DNA from 3 places in the Fenollaria sp. C0166D3 genome. Region 3 is predicted to be linked to each of the others. Evidence: riboswitches for the same ligand, from Rfam matches in the RefSeq annotation. Region 3 holds a riboswitch; each other region holds the start of a gene.
The links. Region 3 has a riboswitch for cobalamin ahead of AC1EJ0_RS04630 (ABC transporter substrate-binding protein). Riboswitches for the same ligand answer to the same signal wherever they lie in the genome.

Region 1 (4,250 bases), on a different contig from region 3:
CGAGCCTTCAAGAATACAAATAATACACGCGCTAAGCTTAAGCGAGATGTGCGTTACAGACCTTTCATACGCGCTAAACATGACACAGCCACTTGTTAGTCACCACTTAAGGATATTAAGAAACCTTGGCCTAGTTAAGTACGAGAGAGATGGCAAGGCACTGATATACTCACTTGATGACGAACACGTTTTGATGCTGTATAAACAAGGCTTGGAGCACGCAAAAGAAAAAGTTCAATAGATATATTTTCTGTCACTGAAATGGTGGCAGATTTTTTTTATTTATAAAGATATAATTTATCTTTTGTAGACAATTATGACTTATTTATACTTAAAAATTAAATAATCTCTTGAATTATATAGTGAATTGTTTTATAATTGATTTATCACAATAAACAAGAGGAGGACTTATTATGAAGAAGAAAATTTCATTACTATTAGCAATGCTCATGCTAATAACATTTATGCCAAGCACATTTGCTAAGCCTAAGACTGTTGATGCGACTAAAAACACTAAAAAGATTATTCTTGATGGTGAAGAAGTTATGGTTGGCTCATATACTGTAGAGCGTTATAACTACCTAAAACTAAGAGATGTAGCGGCTCTGTTAAATGGAAAAAACTGTCAATTCAGTGTAGGATACGACAAAGAGAAAGAGCTCGTAATGATATATCTTGACAATAGCTACACTAAATTGGAAGGAGATTTAGTAGCTATTAAAAATGCAAAGGCAAAAGCATTTGTCGAGTCAAAGAAAATCCTTGTTAATGGTGAAGAAAAAGAACTTAAAACAGCCGTTATAGATAGGTATAACTACATTCAGCTTAGGGACTTAGCTTCTTTAATAGGTCTTGGCGTTGACTATGATGCCAAAACTGAAACCATAATTTTAAATAGCAATGGTGAAGTAAAAAACAATGAAGCAAATAAAGAAAACAAAGATAATAAAGATAATAAAGATAATAAAGATAGCAAGATTAGTGATGAAGATGAATTAGCCGGTATTATTAAGTACCGTGAAGCCCTTATTAAAGATGATGCTAAGCTTTGTAAAGAAGCGATGCAGCTAGCACTTGGTTGGGACGAGCTTCATGACTATGCTAATTACTTCCACGGATTAAGTAGCAAGGCTTGGGAGCACTCTAAAACGCTTGGATTTGACTTAGCTTCTGATTACAAAGAAATCAAAAAGAGTATAGAAAACACTGGTTCACATGAGCGTACAAGATATGAGTTTATATACGATCAAGGAGCAAGTCTAGTATTGTCACTATTTAGGGAGCTACCTGTAAATGGAGATGACACTTACGCTGGAAACAATCTTGGCGTAGATGTTGAACTTAGCAGGTCTTATACAGAAGATTCATATAAAAAATTAGATGCAAAAGCGAGAAATTATTTTGACAGAGCTCTTTCTATAAGCAATGACTTCGTTAGATGCGATGGACAAGCTCTATATAATAGGGCGTTTTATGATAAGGCATATAATTTATCAAGTAATCAATATGGCTTAGAAGAAAAAACTTGTAAATATTATGTTGATGAAGAGCTTAAGTTTATTAAGCAATTTAATTTTAATGCTAATAATGTAGGTAAAAAGATTTTTAAAATAAATTTGACTGACCTTGACGATACAGAATATCAAGTAATATATAGAGACAATGCTTCCAAAGTTTCTTATGTAGGTGTTTGGTCAGTAAGTGATCGCGGCGAGTCTTATCATAGTGTAGCCATTACAAAAGAATTTAATTAGTTTAATCAAAGGAGGGCAATTAGCTCTCCTTTTTTCATCTCTCACAAATTGTTACTCTTTTGTTACTCTTTCTTTACTATATATCTGATATACTATAGTAAAGATAGTAATTACTGTCTACACAAAGGGAGGTGGAAGTATGAAGAAGTCACTAGCCATTGTCATGACTGTATTGCTTCTACTAAGCGCAGCTATTAGCCCAGCTAATGCAGCAAGCATGAAGCATCACCACGACGGTGCCAACTATGATGTCCTAGTTAACTCTATAGCTAATCAAAAGAGAGGACTTAATTATCAATTTAATAAGTCTTTGCCAGGCGGTGAAACAAAATCTGTAGTAGCGAGCTTAGCGGTTCCTTTTGGAGCTAAGTTCAATAACACATACTATTATGAAGATGATAATTACTCTGGTATGATTAAAGTTCTAAGAACATCAGTAGTTAACTATTCAGACGGAACTAAGGATACCTTAGTAACATACGCTGGAGAAGTTAAAAGAAACAAGTAAATAAGGATTCGTACGAAGAAGGGGTAGCTCGATGCCACTCTTTCTTTTTTATAAAAGTCCATCTACTATACTTATTTATATTATTTTATATGTGCTTATTGCCTTGCATTTTACAATCTGTAGTGATATAATCATATTGATACTGTTTAAGGGAAGTTTAAAAAACGCAGTCGCCGCTGCCGTTGGCGCATACTGAGTAAACACTTAAGTCACTGTTATTCGTTTAATAATGGGAAGGCGTTTACAAGGGCTTAAAGCGCTAGCCGGAAAACCTTACTTTATCAAGAAATACCTTCGGCAAAGAGAGGTTCTTTTCTAAATCAATCTGATTTTTAAAAGGAGTCTTTGCGTAGGAAAATAAAAGGAGGAATAATTTATGAGGAAGAAAAATTTCATTCTCATGGGTCTTTCGCTAATTTTATTATCCGCAGACGCTTACGCAATGCACATCATGGAAGGTTACCTTCCTAAAGAGTGGTGCATAATCTGGGGACTAATATCACTACCATTTATCATACTTGGTATTAGAAAAATTGCAAAAGGCTCTGATTCAAACGAAAAGAAGGTTCTACTTGCACTTGCAGGTGGCTTTATCTTCGTATTATCTGCTATGAAGATCCCTTCAGTAGTAGGTAGTTGCTCACACCCAACAGGTACTGGTCTAGGTGCTATACTATTTGGACCACTTCAAACATCTGTTTTAGGTTTAATTGTTTTACTATTCCAAGCATTGTTATTAGCTCACGGTGGTCTAACTACTTTAGGTGCTAATACTTTCTCTATGGCCATAGCTGGACCTTTCTTAGCTTTTGCCATCTATCAATTACTAAAAAACAAAAACAGAAGCGTGGCAGTATTTTTAGCAGCAACACTTGGTGACTTATTCACTTACGTTATCACTGCGACTCAACTTGCTATAGTTTATCACGAAGGCATAGGCTTTGGTGCGGCTCTAGGCAAGTTCTTATCGATATTTGCTGTTACTCAAGTACCTATAGCTATAGTTGAAGGCTTATTAACTGTTGTAGTTGTTAACCTTATGGTTAGATACAAAGGTGAGGGGGTACTTAAAAATGAAGGAATCTAAAAAGACTAACTGGATATTAATTATCCTAGCGATTTTATTAGTTGTTACGCCATTAATCTTTGTTCAAGGGGAATATGGTGGATCTGATGACGCAGCAAGCGAACAAATTGAAGCCTTAAACCCAGACTATGAACCATGGTTTGAATCCCTTTGGGAACCACCATCGGGCGAAGTTGAATCCTTGTTATTTGGCCTTCAAGCAGCTATCGGTGCTGGAGCTATAGGCTACATCATTGGCAGCTGGAAGGGCGCTGCAAGCAAAAAAGAAAGCAAATAAAGGAGCTAAAAAAGATTGCTACTCATTGATCAGTTTGCCTATACGAACGGCTTAAGGCATGTTAAGGCGGGATACAAATTTTTATTCACCTTACTTATGCTTGTTTTGGCCATAGGACTAGACAATATATACGTAAATTTATCCATATTTTTATTAATAATAATTTTGGAGCTCACATGTGCAAAGTTTAAATTGAGAAACGTCATATCATTTATCAAAGTTCCGCTTATATTTATTTTATTAGGAACGATATTTTTGGTTATAGGTTTTTCAAAGGAAAATCATTTTTCCTACTCGATAAAGATTTTTGGCGGCTACTTTGGAGTGATTGAGGGGCAAGAGATGCTATTTCTCAGAGTTTTCATGAGATCTCTTGCGGCGACCTCTTCGGTCATCTTCCTAAGTGTAACGACACCCATGGTCGACATCATAAAAGTTTTTAAGGCCATGCATCTACCAAATGTCTTTATAGAGCTGTTTATGCTGATTTATCGCTTCATCTTCATCATCATAGAAGAGGCTCAAACCAATATCAATTCGCTTGAGATAAAGTTTGGCTTTATCAATACGAAGACCTCATTTAAATCAGTTAAGATTTTTATTGAGAACATGGTTTTGGGCATA
Region 2 (4,250 bases), on a different contig from region 3:
ATAAAGGCCTCGTCAAGTAAAAGTGTCGCTCCATACTCTTTACAAATTTCTTGTGCCTTAATTAGCTCTTCCTTCTTAAGCAATCTGCCATTAGGATTATTTGGGTTAGTGAGGATTAGTAGGTCGCCCTTCTTCAAGACGTTTAATTCGTCAAAATCAATTTTAAAATCCTTATAATTTATTCTAATCAATTCTTTTTTGTAAACACTAGCTCTAAGCTCGTACTCATAGAACGATGGGTCAAAAATAACCACTCGACCTGCCCTGTGTATCGCCTTGTCAATTATCTCTATAGACCCATTGCCCAGGATAATATTAGACGCATCACAAGCCAAGTAAGTGGCTACATTATCTATCGCTTCTCTTGCCTTAATGTCGGGATAAACATTAACATGGTCAAAGTCATCTCTGATAAAGGAGAAAAGTCTTTCGTTCATATTAAATACGTTAATGTTAGAGCTGAAATCTATGAGTTTTTTGTCATAATCATAAAAATTGGCTCCGTGCATAATTTACTTCCTTTTCTTTAAGTAAAATAACGAGATATAGTCGTTATCCTTGCGTATTTCTTCCTCATCTGTTAGATACATTTCGTTTGGCATCGATATTCTCTTAAAATATTCTGCTTCGTAAGTATCTTTAAGCTTTAAAACGGCTTCTTTATTAAGTGTTCCCTTAAGTATAACAGCTCTGTCTGGTTTTGCCGCTTCAACAAGCTCTGTATTGTCGCTTATCACAAGGCTCTCGCCCTTTTCAATAAGCGGCTCAAGGTTCATGGCAGTCAGTGCAACAAAGGATGGCATGCCATTTACTAAATTTATATTTATCTTCTTATCAAGTATCTTTGTTAGATTCATAGGTGTCGAAAAAACTGCCGCATCGCCTATAGTTACGAAACTTACGTCTCTATACTCAGCTAAAGCCTCTTCTAGTTTAACTTTTAAATCATTATATAAAGCTTCGTTAGCACTTTTCATATCAAAAGGCATCTTGATGATTGGCTTGTCACCAATGTAGCTCATAACTGTGTCAAGAGCAAGATTACGGCCTCTGTTATCAAGAACAAAGACAGCATTGGTATTCTTTAAAGTAAGTATAGCCTTGACAGTTAATAAGTCTTCATCGCCAGGTCCTACGCCAACTATGTTTAGTAGCGGCTCTTCCATCGCCTTAACTTTTTCTATACAGTCATTTAATATATACTCCTCTTCGCCAAGACCTTTATCAATAAGTTTTACTTCATAACCAAGCTTTTCTAGTCTTGTCTTGATTGAGTCTTCATCGTCAGGAGCAATATCTTCAAGCATGTGAACGCCTGAAACTAACATGAATGGCCTTAGATATAAAGTTTTTGTATCTTTAGCTAAATTTTTAATTACGCTTTCAAGATCAAGCTCGCCCTCAATGCTCATCATGTGATACTTATCATTGTGCGCTCTGAATGCTTCGTCAATGTCTTCATATATCCTATCGGCAACATGATAAGTGCCATGACCAACATAGATAAATTCTTCGCCTTCATTTAATTTTTGGGCTGTCATGCCATCAATAAGCTTAGCTATATCCTTGCTATTGCTGATAAATGGAGTAGTAAGCCTGTTAGAAACATCTTTAAGCTTCTTATACTCTTTTCCTGGAATGATGTTTGTCGAAACGACTCTTATGTCCTTGTATCCAGCCTCTTTAAGCTTCTTAATAGCTTCGCACTCATCATCAAAAGACATGCCCTTCTTTTCAAGTATCCTCTTAACTATCCTTGAAGTGAAGCATACTTTTACATCGCAGTCCTTAAATTCATTTTTAAAGCCATTAACAAATTTGTCAATAACTCTTTCGTGTTCCCTAAGCCTTGTTGTGCCAAAGAAACTTAATAATATTGCCTTTTTCATATGACCCTCCATAATATGTACTCGAGAGAAAAGGAAAAATAGGAGAAGCGCGCCCTTTTCTCTCGCCGGTTTTTGGAATAAAAAAATCCTTGAATAGGGGTTTCAAGGATATAAAACATACATATTGAGTAAGTTTTTCCTTCCCACCGAAGAAGTAACTTTATACGAACGTTCTTAAGATATCCTGACTTATAGCTCAACCTTGTCTAAACCTTCCCAGTTTCCCAGTGGCATACTTAGACTCGTCACTATTTACAGTAGCGGGGGCTGTCTTGGACTTACACCAAGTTCCCTTATCAAACATTCAAAAATTACATCTATATGATATCATATATGTAAATATTTTTCAAGTGAATTAAAAAATATTTATTAATTTTCTTTTTCGTGATTCAAAACACGGACAAAGGCATTTGAGTGCTATATAATATCAACATACTTTTCAAAAAATAATTTCCTAAAAATTTAGCTTACAAAAAAATGCACAGATGTAAAACGATTGTTTTGACATAAGTGCATTTTTTTATTTTAATATTAATTTTAAATATATAGCTGCGATTACTATGACTAATAAGGCTAGTGCCTTATACATCGCCCTTATGGTGAAGTAGACGCCATTTGTATTCACTTCGCCATCTAAGTCGCCAATATATGGTTTATCGACTATCTTAGAAAAATATTTATGTGGTCCGCCTAAACGAATTTTTAAGAGGCCCGCTATAGGAGCTTCAAGGAAGGCGCTATTTGGACTTGCGTGTGCATATCTATACTTAAAAAACGTTCGACACGCGTAGGCAATGTTTTTATTAAAGATGTTCGTGATTAGTATTAGAATCGCGCTTAATCTTGCTGGCACTAGATTGACCAGGTCATCTATCTTTGCTGCGAAAAAACCAAGATCACCATATTTTTCATTCTTGTAGCCCCACATCGAGTCCATGGTATTAATGAATTTATAAACCAGTCCAAGTGGTGTATATATCGCGATATAGATAAGCGGCGCGATAACGCCATCTGAAGTATTTTCAGCGACTGTTTCAATAGTCGCTTTAAGTATCTCTTCTTCACTTAATTCGCTTGTGTCACGGCCAACTATGTAGGAGAGCCTCTTACGGCCTCTCTCTAGCGAATGGCCTAGCTCTTTTACGACCATATCTGCCTCGAAGTGAAGTGAGCGTGCGGCTAGGCAGACGTAGACCATGTATGAAGTGTAGATTAGATACAAATATTTATTGATCTTAAATAATATTATTGCCAAGTATCCGAATAAAAAGGCAAGGCTCATGTTGAAGAGTACTGCTACTAAGCCAAGTACTTTCAAAAAGCCGCCTCTTGCCCCTGTCCTTCGAATTAATTTTTCTTCAAAGCTAATGACATTACCCATGACTTTAACTGGATGAAAAAAGTTATATGGGTCCCCTAAGATCAAATCAAGCGCCACACCTATTAGTATGGCGATGAGTTTATAAGCCAAGTATTGCATTTAACTTATCTATATCGATGGATTTTGCGAAGACATCAGCTAGTCTATCGATCTCATTATTCATCGCGTCGTGCTCTGCCATGTGAGCGTTGACGGCCTTTTCATAATCGTGAAGCGAGTCCTCGTCCGCTATCTCAAGCTTTGTATATGGCACTATGCCAAGACAGTCAAGACCTGTTAGCTCGTGAAGTTTTTTTATGCCTTCATCAAGTAGGCTCGCATCGCCCCTAAACTTGTTGATGATGTAGCCCTTTATTCTTGATCTATCTTTTTCGTCAAGTATCATGTATGTGCCGTAGATTGAAGCAAAGACGCCGCCCTTATCTATATCTGCGACTATAATTGCGTTACTATCAGCAAGTTCAGCCATGCCAGTATTAACGAAATCATCCTCAAGTAAATTTATCTCAGCTGGTGAGCCGGCTCCTTCTATAATCATGACATCATATTTTTTTTCAAGCTCTTCAAAAACTTCTTTAACCTTAGCTTTTAGTTCTTTCTTAATCGAGTAGTACTCCTTTGTATTCATGTGCTTATATAATTTGCCAAGCACATAGACGTCGCTACCTGTATCTGACGATGGCACTAGAAGTATCGGGTTCATGTACTCGTCCGCCTCTATGCCAGCAGCGTAGGCTTGTATTGCTTGTGCGTTACTAATCAGCTTTCCGTCTTGTAGCTTAAATGAGTTTCTCGACATGTTTTGTGATTTAAACGGACATACCTTGTAGCCCTTGTCTCTGTAGTAGCGGCACATAGCAGTCGCTATCGTCGACTTGCCTGCAGACGATGTCGTTCCATATATCATTATCTTTGCCATTTAAAATTCCTCATCATTGTATTCGATAGTGCCTAAATCAGTTTCTATTGCAATTAAATTC
Region 3 (4,250 bases):
TAGCGTGCCAAGAATCAGACCAGCTGACGACATAGATCCAGAGACTTTTGAAAACGCAATTAGTGATGATATATTTAAGAAAATAGTTGCCTGCATCAGAGTTTCTGTGCCATATACAGGCATGATTATATCGACAAGAGAGTCAATCGAGACAAGAGCTAAGGTCATAGACTTCGGTATCAGTCAAATCAGTGGCGGCTCGAAGACATCAGTTGGCGGCTACGCTACAGAGGAAGTCGCTGCAGCAGCTGATACAGAGCAGTTCTTCACATCAGACCAAAGAACGCTTGACGAGGTCGTTTCATGGTTAATGAATACAGGCCACATACCATCATTCTGCACAGCTTGCTACAGAGCAGGCAGAACTGGCGATAGATTTATGAGCCTTGTTAAAGCTGGACAAATAGGCAATATCTGTCAACCAAACGCACTTATGACACTTAAAGAATATCTTATGGATTACGCATCGCCTGAAACAAGGAAGAAGGGCGAAGCGCTTATTGAAAAAGAGATAGAAAATATTTCGCGTGACGACATCAAAGAGCTAGTTAGAGCAAATCTTAAGAAAATCGAAGAAGGCGAGAGAGACTTCAGACTATGATGGCGCGTTCATTACAAAAGCACGTTGTCATCGCAGGCAGAGTAAACGCAGGCAAGTCAACGCTTTTTAACTCCATAATGGGTTCAGACGCGGCGATAGTCTCGGAAGAGCGCGGTACGACAACAGATGCGGTTCGTAAATCCATCGAAGTGCCGGGACTTGGACCAGTCGTTTTTATTGATACGGCAGGCTTTGACGACGACACAGCTCTTTCAGCTGAGAGGCTAAAAAAGACGCACACCGAATTTAACAAGGCCGACGCCTTTATATATACCCTTGATAATGGTGATGAGGCTATTTTATCAGAGCTAAAAAAATACAATAAGCCTGTCATCAAAGTTATTATGGCAATCGATAGAGACGTGAGCTATGATAATGAAGATGCAATCGTTTATAGAGATGACTCATCACGCGAAGAAATATTTTCAGCGCTTAAAAAAGTTTTAGAAGTAAAGGAAGAATCATTATTAGCTGGCCTTGTTGATAGTGGTGCGACCATAGTTATGGTTATGCCGCAAGATGCAGCAGCGCCAAAGGGTAGACTGATCAAAGCGCAAGTCGAAGCGATAAGAGAAGCGCTTGACAAGGGCATGACAAGCATAGTCGTGGGTGACGAAAGGCTTGAAGAAGTGAGAGATAGATTTACTGACATCGACCTTGTGATCTGCGACTCAAGAGTTTTTAAGAAGGTTTACGAGATTTTTGGAAAGACTACAAAAGTCACTTCGTTCTCAGTACTTTTTTCGAAAATGAAGGGCGATATAGATTACTTTATCGAGTCCGCAAAGAAATTCGATACTTTTAAAGGCGACGAGAAGATTTTAATAGCCGAGGCTTGTACGCATCCGCCGCTAAATGAGGACATAGGCACAGTCAAGATACCCGCCATGCTTAAGAAACGCTTCGGCGATGGTTTGAAATTTACATTTACAAGAGCCGATGACTTTGATGATATAGGTGGCTATGATATTATTATTCATTGTGGGAGTTGTATGTTTAACAGGGCGCATTTAATGAGTAGGGTGCGTCAAGCGAAAGAGAAGGGTATTGCGATGACGAATTATGGGGTTACGATAGCCTATTTGCAAAATATATTAGATAGGATTTCGCATTAGACCAAAATTCTTATCAAAATCGCGCCTGAGGCTTGTTCGCTTTTCGGCAATGCTCGAGTACTCGCGTGTACGCTCCGCTTGCCTCAAAGCTCCACTTCGCCTCATCCATCGATTTTGCTTGAAGAATGACTTAAACTTAAAATTAAAATTTTAAGCTTAAGTCTTAGTTGATTCATCCGTAGTAAAAAACAGTTCTTTTATAAATTAATAAATACTTCTGTGGATACAATTAATTTTGTATCCATTTTTTATCGATACTATTTAGTGAGAAAAGTGATTTTCACGAGCGCAGCCTTCGGAATAAATTGCATTAATTTCTTAGCGCAGTGAGCCGCCCGTGGGCTCATTTAGTTGAGCGAAGCGAACGGATATGAGACCACAGGTGAGCAAGCTTAGAAATTAACAATTTATGTAGACGTAGCAAGCGAAGGAAAACACTTTTCGATGTGCAATTGTCAATTTGCCCCACTAAGCTGCGTGGAACAATCTTTTCGATGTGCAAGCTTAGAAATTATCAGTTTTCGTAGACTAGCAAGCGAAGGAAAACACTTTTCGATGTGAAATTGTCAAGATAGATACCCTATATGTATCTATTTTTATTTATACAAATACATTTTAATTGACTAAATGCGTGAAATGTAGTATAATAAGTGCGGATAGAATATAACAAGGAAGTAGGTTAGAGTCCTACACAGTGCCGCTACGGTATTTGCGATTAGCATAAGTCCGATACTTGTACTTTAGTTTTGCTCCGGTTCAGAGCAAGGCTAGTTTTTTTAGCACAGTTAATTCTATACTATAGTATATTAAAGGAGAAAGATTTTATGAAAAAAATTATTTTCTTGGCAGTCATCTTATCATTATTATTCACATTTGGCTGCAAAACTAACGACACAGGCGCAGACAAGAACGAAAAGACTGCCTCTGGCGAAAAAACAGAAACTACTGAAAAGTCTGATGTTAAAGAGATAACTGTTGGTCAAACTTGGGTTATTACAAGTGATGACCCACTTGATGGAGCAAACGGTTGGAGCATCACAAACCACGGCATCAGCGAGTACGTTTACACTCTTCAAGCTGATGGTACTTTAAAATCAAGATTTGTTAAATCAATCGAGGCTAAAGACGAGACTCACTTTACTGCTGAATTAAACGAAGGCGTTAAGTTTGCTGATGGCAGCCCAGTTGATGCTAAGGCATTTTGTGAAGCAATGAACATGATCATGGAAAACAATGAATTTGCTCGCGCTTCTGCTGGTAAGATCGTTTTCACTCCAGTAGAAGACTACAAAGTAGAGATACTTACTGAGCTACCTACAGTTAATCTTGAATCAATTTTCGCTGAGTGGACTAACGTTATGTTCAAGAAAGATGGCGACAAATACATCTTCACAGGCGCTTACAAGATTAAAGAGCTTAAACCAGGAGCTGAAGTAGTTTTAGAGAGAAACGAATATTACGATGGTTTTGAAAATAGACCTGAAACTGTTATTATCAAGGCTTTCAAGGACGGAAATGCGCTTAAGCTTGCTTATGAAAGCGGTGAAGTGGACCTAGCTTTCGGCCTTACAAACGATGTGGCTGTCGGTTTAAAGGACAAGGGCTTCAAAGCGCTTGATTACAATGCTGGATACCAATACTACTGCTTCTTAAATCTTAAGAGAGATCATTTAAACGACCTTCACTTCAGAAAGGCGCTTGACCTTCTTGTTAATAGACAAGAGATTATCGATGCACTTGGCGGAGGAGACATGCCTACAGGACTATTTGCCAAGAACTTCAGCTTCAATGGCGATCAAAAATTAACTTTTGATGTAGACAAGGCTAAAGAAGAATTTGCAGCTGCTGGCTACACTTATCAAGGCGACAAGCTTATGGACAAAAACGGAAATCCTGTTAAGCTTACTATATTAACATACTCAGCTAAACCAGATCTACCAGTTATTGGTCAAGTACTTGTATCTGATCTAGAACAAGTGGGTATAGAAGCAAGCGTTTCACTAGCTGACAGCATCGACGAAGAAGCTGCTAAGGGTAATCACGATATCTTATTATACGCTCAAAACCCAACAGCAAGCGGCAACCCACACTATTTCTTCGCTCAACACTTTAAGACAGACGCTGTTAAGAACCACAGCTACTATGCTAATGCTGAAGTTGATAAATTAATCGACGAACTTGGCGTAACAGCTGATATTGTTAAGAGAGACGAGCTTTCAAAAGAAATTCAAGCAAAGATCTATGAAGATCTTCCAATACTATATACAGTTGATCCGCACTGGTTTGTAATGCTTTCTGATAATATTAAGAATTATGAAATCTGGAACGGAGACTATTTTGTAACAAATCCAACACTAACAGTTAGATAAATGAAAGTCATAAACTTTTTTTGCAAATGGCTTTTGATATTCATAGTAGGCTCTCTAATCGCCTTTGGCATCGTTAGGCTTATGAGCGGCGATCCAGTTATGATGGCGCTTAGCGAAAGAAACCTTCCTGCGACTGAAGAAAATATTAGCTATTTGAAAAAAGAA

Region 1: another riboswitch for cobalamin. It lies ahead of AC1EJ0_RS03700 (energy-coupling factor ABC transporter permease); the one in region 3 lies ahead of AC1EJ0_RS04630 (ABC transporter substrate-binding protein).
Region 2: another riboswitch for cobalamin. It lies ahead of AC1EJ0_RS03140 (sirohydrochlorin cobaltochelatase); the one in region 3 lies ahead of AC1EJ0_RS04630 (ABC transporter substrate-binding protein).

The regions. Positions count from the first base shown of each region.
Region 1 covers NZ_JBWPVU010000004.1:41,446-45,695, reverse strand. Annotated here, with positions in the region: gene AC1EJ0_RS03715 (ArsR/SmtB family transcription factor) at 1-241, shown strand, start outside; gene AC1EJ0_RS03710 (hypothetical protein) at 414-1,754, shown strand; gene AC1EJ0_RS03705 (hypothetical protein) at 1,894-2,262, shown strand; cobalamin riboswitch at 2,389-2,556, shown strand; gene AC1EJ0_RS03700 (energy-coupling factor ABC transporter permease) at 2,639-3,349, shown strand; gene AC1EJ0_RS03695 (energy-coupling factor ABC transporter substrate-binding protein) at 3,336-3,626, shown strand; gene AC1EJ0_RS03690 (CbiQ family ECF transporter T component) at 3,642-4,250, shown strand, end outside.
Region 2 covers NZ_JBWPVU010000003.1:146,562-150,811, forward strand. Annotated here, with positions in the region: gene AC1EJ0_RS03135 (pyridoxal phosphate-dependent aminotransferase) at 1-509, opposite strand, end outside; gene AC1EJ0_RS03140 (sirohydrochlorin cobaltochelatase) at 513-1,889, opposite strand; cobalamin riboswitch at 2,046-2,219, opposite strand; gene cbiB (adenosylcobinamide-phosphate synthase CbiB) at 2,410-3,369, opposite strand; gene AC1EJ0_RS03150 (cobyric acid synthase) at 3,350-4,189, opposite strand; gene AC1EJ0_RS03155 (hypothetical protein) at 4,190-4,250, opposite strand, start outside.
Region 3 covers NZ_JBWPVU010000005.1:38,061-42,310, forward strand. Annotated here, with positions in the region: gene hydG ([FeFe] hydrogenase H-cluster radical SAM maturase HydG) at 1-601, shown strand, start outside; gene hydF ([FeFe] hydrogenase H-cluster maturation GTPase HydF) at 598-1,716, shown strand; adenosylcobalamin (AdoCbl) riboswitch at 2,372-2,491, shown strand; gene AC1EJ0_RS04630 (ABC transporter substrate-binding protein) at 2,541-4,085, shown strand; gene AC1EJ0_RS04635 (ABC transporter permease) at 4,119-4,250, shown strand, end outside.